Linked DNA regions of Aromatoleum petrolei. Each later gene encodes a partner of the first gene's protein in a complex. Links are inferred from orthologs where the notes say so. Each region holds a gene or a part of one and is shown in the gene's direction. Other genes may lie near its edges.

The links.
Region 2: the proteins of ToN1_RS14495 (region 1) and ToN1_RS09285 are in contact, whole or in part, in a solved structure (PDB 2HI7), measured with the Escherichia coli proteins. The link is inferred for Aromatoleum petrolei from one-to-one orthologs.

The regions. Positions count from the first base shown.
Region 1 is NZ_CP059560.1:3,176,135-3,179,248, forward strand. Bases 1-2,800 are described here. They hold ToN1_RS14495 (thiol:disulfide interchange protein DsbA/DsbL), read left to right. Parts: upstream 1-979; coding sequence 980-1,621; downstream 1,622-2,800. Other genes in these bases: argS (arginine--tRNA ligase), read left to right, coding at 1-282; ToN1_RS14490 (SPOR domain-containing protein), read left to right, coding at 298-879; ToN1_RS14500 (SDR family oxidoreductase), read left to right, coding at 1,692-2,504; ToN1_RS14505 (NAD-glutamate dehydrogenase), read left to right, coding at 2,638-2,800. Also shown: more of ToN1_RS14505, read left to right, coding at 2,801-3,114. UniProt on the Escherichia coli protein: Required for disulfide bond formation in some periplasmic proteins such as PhoA or OmpA. Acts by transferring its disulfide bond to other proteins and is reduced in the process. DsbA is reoxidized by DsbB. Required for pilus biogenesis.
Region 2 is NZ_CP059560.1:2,029,178-2,032,298, forward strand. Bases 35-2,841 are described here. They hold ToN1_RS09285 (disulfide bond formation protein B), read left to right. Parts: upstream 35-1,089; coding sequence 1,090-1,593; downstream 1,594-2,841. Other genes in these bases: ToN1_RS09280 (methyl-accepting chemotaxis protein), read left to right, coding at 35-995; ToN1_RS09290 (PilZ domain-containing protein), read right to left, coding at 1,666-1,977; ToN1_RS09295 (YgaP family membrane protein), read right to left, coding at 2,075-2,299; ToN1_RS09300 (efflux RND transporter permease subunit), read right to left, coding at 2,296-2,841. Outside these bases: more of ToN1_RS09280, read left to right, coding at 1-34; more of ToN1_RS09300, read right to left, coding at 2,842-3,121. UniProt on the Escherichia coli protein: Required for disulfide bond formation in some periplasmic proteins such as PhoA or OmpA. Acts by oxidizing the DsbA protein.

The DNA.
Region 1 (3,114 bases):
GACCTCGCGCGCCTCGAGAACGAACGCGAGCTCGCGCTGTGCGCGCGCCTGGGCGCCTTCGCCGAACTGATCCAGAGCGCCGCCGCCGACTACGCGCCGCACCAGATCGCCTTCTACCTCAAGGACCTCGCCGGCGAGTTCCACAGCTGGTACAACGCCGAGCGCATGCTGGTCGAGGACGAGGGCCTCAAGCTCGCGCGTCTCGCGCTCGCCGCCGCCGTGCGCCAGGTGCTCGCCAACGGCCTTGCGCTGCTGGGCGTGTCGGCGCCGCAGTCGATGTAACCGCCGGAGAGTTTCGTGAGTCGTGACCGCAAGCCCAGCAGGAAAGCCAGCCGGCCGGCGAAGAGCCGCGGCGGCGTGATCGTCGGCATCTTTATCGGACTGGTGCTCGGCGCGTTGTTCGCGGCCGGTGCCGCGTGGTACTTCACGCGCAATTCGCCCTTCCAGACGCCGACGGCGCCCGCCCCGGCGGCGGCGCGTGCGCCCGCGGGAGACCAGCCGCCGGTCTCGCTGCCGGGCAAGCCGGGCGACCGGCCGGTCGCGAAGCCGGACTTCGAGTTCTACAAGATCCTGCCGCAGGGCGAGGGTGCGCCCACCGAGGCGAAGCCCGCCGCGCCCGCCGCTGCAGCACCGGCCGCGCCCGAGAAGCTCTACCTGCAGATCGGCGCGTTCGAGAACCCCGCCGAAGCCGACAACCTGAAGGCCAAGCTTGCGCTGAGCGGCATCGAGGCGAGCGCGCAGCGCGCGCAGCTGGCCGACGGCCGCACGATGCACCGGGTGCGCATCGGCCCCTTCGCCAAGCCCGAGGATATGAATCCGGTGCGCGCGCGCCTGTCGGATGCCGGCTTCACCGCGACGGTCGTCAAGGGCAATCCCTGAGCGACGCTCCAGCCGCTGCTGGCGGATATGCCTATAAAATTTCGGGAACAACTCGCAGGGTCTGCCGTCTGAGACCCTGTCATCCACTCGGGAGTATTGAATGAATCGTCGTGCCGTCCTCAAGCAACTGTCCGCGCTGTCCGCCCTTTCCGTTCTTGGCGGCGCTGCATGGGCCCAGAAGTCCGGCCAGCCGTTCCAGACCCTGGCGACCAAGGTGGCGACCGAAGTCCCGGGCAAGATCGAGGTGATCGAGTTCTTCTCCTACGGCTGTCCGCACTGCCACGACTTCGAGCCCCTGCTCAACAACTGGACGAAGACGCTGCCGGCCGACGTGAATTTCGTGAAGGTGCCCATTACCTTCAACCGCGCCGAATGGACCAACCTCGCGCGCATCTACTACACGCTCGAAGCGATGGGCGAAGCGTCGAAGCTGGGGCCGGCCGTGTTCGCCGCGATCCACGAGCAGAAGCGCCAGCTGCAGAGGGAAGACGTACTGCTCGAATGGGCCGGCAGCGTCACGGATTCCAAGCGTTTCAGCGACACGTGGAAGTCCTTCGGCGTGCAGTCGCGCGTGCAGCGCTCGAACCAGATCGCCGCGGCCTACCGTGTCAGTGGCGTGCCGATGATGGCCGTCGATGGCCGCTTCATGGTGTCGGCCTCGACCGCCGGCAGCCACGAGGGCATGCTCAAGACCGTCAATGAGCTGGTTGCGCGCGTGCGCTCGGAGAAGGGCAAGGGCTGATCGATCGCGTAGCGGGGCGCCGCCGCGCTCCCGCCACGGCACTTTGGCGCGCCGTTCGATTCCTGTTTTCGTGAAACACGATCCCCGCCCTGTTTTCCATGCAAGTCCGGCTCCGGCCGGACTTCGCGTTTTCCTGACCGGCGCCTCCAGCGGCCTCGGTCAGGCCTTCGCTCGTCATTATGCCGGTCGCGGCGCCAACATCGGCCTCGTTGCGCGACGCGGCGACGCGCTGGCGGCGTTCGCAGCCGAGCTGCCGGGCGAACATCTCCCCCTGCCGGCCGATGTCGGCGACACCGACGCCCTCGCGCGGGCGGCCGAAGCCTACCTGACGCGTTTCGGCGTGCCCGACATCGTCATCGCCAATGCGGGGGTGTCGGTCGGCACGCTCACCGAATGCTCCGAGGACCTCCCGGCCTTCGAGCGCGTCATGCGCACCAACGTGAACGGCATGGTCGCGAGCTTCCAGCCCTTCGTCGAGGCGATGCGCCGGCGCGGCTCCGGGCGGCTCGTCGGCATCGCGTCCGTTGCGGGCATCCGCGGCCTGCCGGGCGCGGGCGCGTACAGCGCGTCGAAGGCCGCCGCGATCGCCTATCTGGAGAGCCTGCGCGTCGAGCTGCGCGGCAGCGGCGTGCGCGTGGTGACGCTCGCGCCCGGCTACATCGCGACGCCGATGACCGCCGTGAATAAATATCCGATGCCCTTCATGCTGCAGGCCGACGAGGCCGCGCGGCGCATGGCGAAGCTGATCGACGCCGGCCGCGGCTATGCCGTCGTGCCCTGGCAGATGGGCGTCGTCGCGCGCGTGCTGCGGGCGCTGCCGAACCCGGTGTTCGACGCCCTGTTCGCCCGCGCCGGCCGCAAGCCGCGGGGGTTGCCGCTGTAGGTCTCCGCTGAGGCGGCGGCACTGCGCCCCTTCCCCGCCGCACGCGATGCGGGTATGGTGATGCGGATAAGGTGGGCAGCTGCCCGACTGATCGGCCTGTCGCGGCGCAGCCCCCGTCACGCGGGAGACAGCGATGCAGACACGCCACGCAGAAAGCGGTGCCGCAAGTTTCGAAGCGATCCTCGAGCAGATCCAACTCAAGCTCCCCTCGGACCAGGCGACACTTGTCGGCGACTTCGCGCGCTGCTGGTTCGGCCAGGTCGCCCCCGAGGACATCGCCGACTACACCGTCGATGACCTCTACGGTGCGGTGCTCAGCCACTGGCACTTCGCGCGCAAGCACCGCGGCGGCACTCGTCTGCGGGTGTATAACCCGAAGCTCGAGGAGCACGGCTGGGAATCGACCCACTCGGTGATCGAGATCGTCAACGACGACATGCCCTTCCTCGTCGACTCGATCGCAATGGAGGTCAATCGCCAGGGGCTCACGCTGCACCTGATCGTCCACCCCGTGATGCGCATCGTGCGCGACGTCGAGGGTGTCTATCAGGGCGTCGCCGACGACGCGGGTGCGGGGCGCTACGAATCCATCATCCACGTCGAGGTCGAC
Region 2 (3,121 bases), 1.1 Mb from region 1 along the record:
GCCACATCGTGCCGCCACTGAGCGCGCTCGCACACACCGCACACGGCATCCGCACCAGCGGCGACCTGACGCTGCGTGCGCCTGCGGGCGGCGACAACGAGATCGGCCGCACCGTCGCGGCCTTCAACCACCTGCTCGAGAACCTGCAGGCCATCGTGCGCGACGTGCGCTCGAGCGGTGCCAGCATCCACGAGCACAGCGAACGCCTCGTCGACGTCGCGGGCACGACCGTCGCCACCAGCGCGACCCAGAACGAGGCGGCCTCCGCGATGGCTGCCACCGTCCAGCAGCTGGCGGTCAGCATCCGGCAGGTCTCCGACCACGCGCGCGAGGTGGCCGGCGCCGCCGCCGAATCGGATCGCCTGTCGCGCGAAGGCGTCGCCGTCGCGACCGATGCGTCGGAGGCGATCCAGCGCATCGCCTCCGACGTGCGCAGCGCATCGGAGACGGTCGCGGCGCTCGGCAAGGACGCCCAGCTGATCTCGGGCATCGTGCACGCGATCAACGACATCGCCGACCAGACCAACCTGCTCGCGCTGAACGCGGCGATCGAGGCCGCGCGCGCAGGCGAACAGGGGCGCGGCTTCGCGGTCGTCGCCGACGAGGTGCGCAAGCTCGCCGAACGCACGACGCAATCGACGCGCGAGATTGCCGGCATCGTCGCGCAGATCCAGAACGGCACGCGCAGCGCGGTCGCCTGCATGGAGGACGGCGTCGAGCATGTCGGCGACGGCGTCGGGCTCGCGCGCGCCGCCGGCGATGCGATCCGCAAGGTCGCCGATGTCGCCGGCACTGCCGCCCGCGCGGTCGCGGAGATCACGCATGCCCTCGACGAGCAGGACGCCGCGGGCGAGGACATCGCACGCAACGTCGAGCAGGTCGCCGACGTGGCCGCGCGCAACCACGAGGCGGCCGAGCGCTCCGCGAGCCACGCGCACGAGCTGGCCGGGCTGTCGCGCGCGCTCGAGGATGCCGTGGGGCGTTTCACGGTGTGAGGGGCACCGGGGCGGGCGTTGAACTTTTCGCCGCCCCCGGCGACGAATGGCGACGCGTGACCTACAATCGCGCCTCGTTCACCCGTCCGTACTCATGATGAATACATCCACCCCACCCTCCCGTGCTCTCTTCCTCGGCCTCTTCGCCGCCTGCGTCGGCCTGCTCGGGTTCGGGCTGTACCTCCAGCATTACGTCGGCCTCGAGCCCTGCCCGATGTGCATCATGCAGCGCTATGCCTTCATCGCCATCGCGCTCTTCGCGCTCGTCGCAGGCCTCCACAATCCGGGGCGCACCGGCACGCGCCTCTATTCGGGGCTGATCCTCGTGGCGGCGCTCGCAGGCGGAGGTGTCGCCGCACGCCAGACGTGGATGCAGATCTATCCGCCGGAAGTCGCGGAATGCGGGCCGGACCTCGAATTCATGCTCGGCAGCTTCCCGCTGGCGGACGCGCTGCCGATGATTTTCCAGGGCGCGGGCGACTGCTCGAAGGTGGACTGGAGCTTCCTGGGCCTGTCGATCGCCAACTGGTCGCTGGTGATGCTGACACTGGTCACGGTCGGGGCGATCACGGTGATCGTGCGCGCAAAGGGACGTTGACACTGCCAAAGCCCGCCCTCGGCCGACGGGGCCATCACGCGACGGGCTGACGGGGGAGCGTGGGGAGCGGCTTCAGCCGACGACGCGCACGGTCGTGCCGCCGATCTCGTACATGCCCTGCCCGAGCGCGTGGCAGCGCTTGACCTCCAGCCGCGTCACGAGCGGCGGACGGGCGACGGAGCCGTTGCCGGGCACCGAGACCATCACCTCCAGCACCTCGGCCTGCCCGGGCACGTAGGGCGCGCGCAGCGTCATCCCGCCGACGCCGATCTCCACGCATTCGCCACGGATCGTCTCGCCCGTCTTAAGGCGGATCACCGCCGGACAGCCGAGCGGGATGCGGCGGTCGAGCCGCCGTTCAACGTGGGATGCGCGATCGTTCATGGGCCGGAGGGGCTTCCGCTTCGATGACAGGCCGATTGTAGCCTCCCGCCGTCATCCGCGCCGATTCCTTTCGCAGCCCCTGCGGGCACGCGGAGGATCAGCGGCAGCTGCCGCCGTCCGGCACGCCGGCCTTGCGCAGGAAGATCTCCAGCGGGCAGAAGCGCGTGAAGCCGCTCTGGAACAGATTCGCGCCGACGAAGGCGGTGAACCACAGGAAGTTCTTGTTCACGAACAGCGGCGAGGCCTCGACGCCGAGCGCGAGCGAGATCAGCACGAAGGCGCCGGCGAAGATGCGGACGAACTGGTTGACGGTCAGCGTCATGGTGTTTCTCCTTGCAGTTGCGCGATGCGGCCCCGCATCGCGGCGAAATACAGCACCGGGATCACCACCAGCGTGAGCAGCGTGGACACCAGGATGCCGAAGATGAGGCTGATCGCCAGCCCGTTGAAGATGGGGTCGTCGAGGATGAAGAGCGCGCCGATCATCGCCGCCAGCGCGGTCAGGCCGATCGGCTTCGCGCGCACCGCGGCGGCGCGGATCACCGCCTCGCCGAGTTCCATGCCGCCACGCACCTGCTGGTTGACGAAATCGACGAGCAGGATGGAGTTGCGCACGATGATGCCGGCGAGCGCGATCATGCCGATCATCGAGGTCGCGGTGAATTGCGCCCCGAGCAACGCATGCCCGGGCATCACGCCGATGATGGTGAGCGGGATCGGCGCCATGATGATGAGCGGCGCGAGGTAGCTCCTGAACTGCGCGACGACCAGCAGGTAGATCAGGATCAGGCCCACCGCGTAGGCCGCGCCCATGTCGCGGAAGGTTTCATACGTGACCTGCCATTCGCCGTCCCACTTCACGCTGTAGCCCGCAAAGGCGTCGTCCGGGGCGCGGATGAACCATTCGCCGAGCGTGCCGGCGAGGCCCGGAGCGCCCGCGAGCGCCATGCCGTTGATCTGCGAACGGATGTCGAACATGCCGTACAAGGGCGAGTCGAGCCGTCCGCCCATGTCGCCGGTGACGTACACCACGGGCAGCAGATCCTTGCGGTAGATCACCTGCTCGCGCGTCGTGTCCTGCACGGTGACGAGTTCCGACACCGACACCAGGGTGCCGTCGCGCGCGCGCACCTTGAGCGCGAGC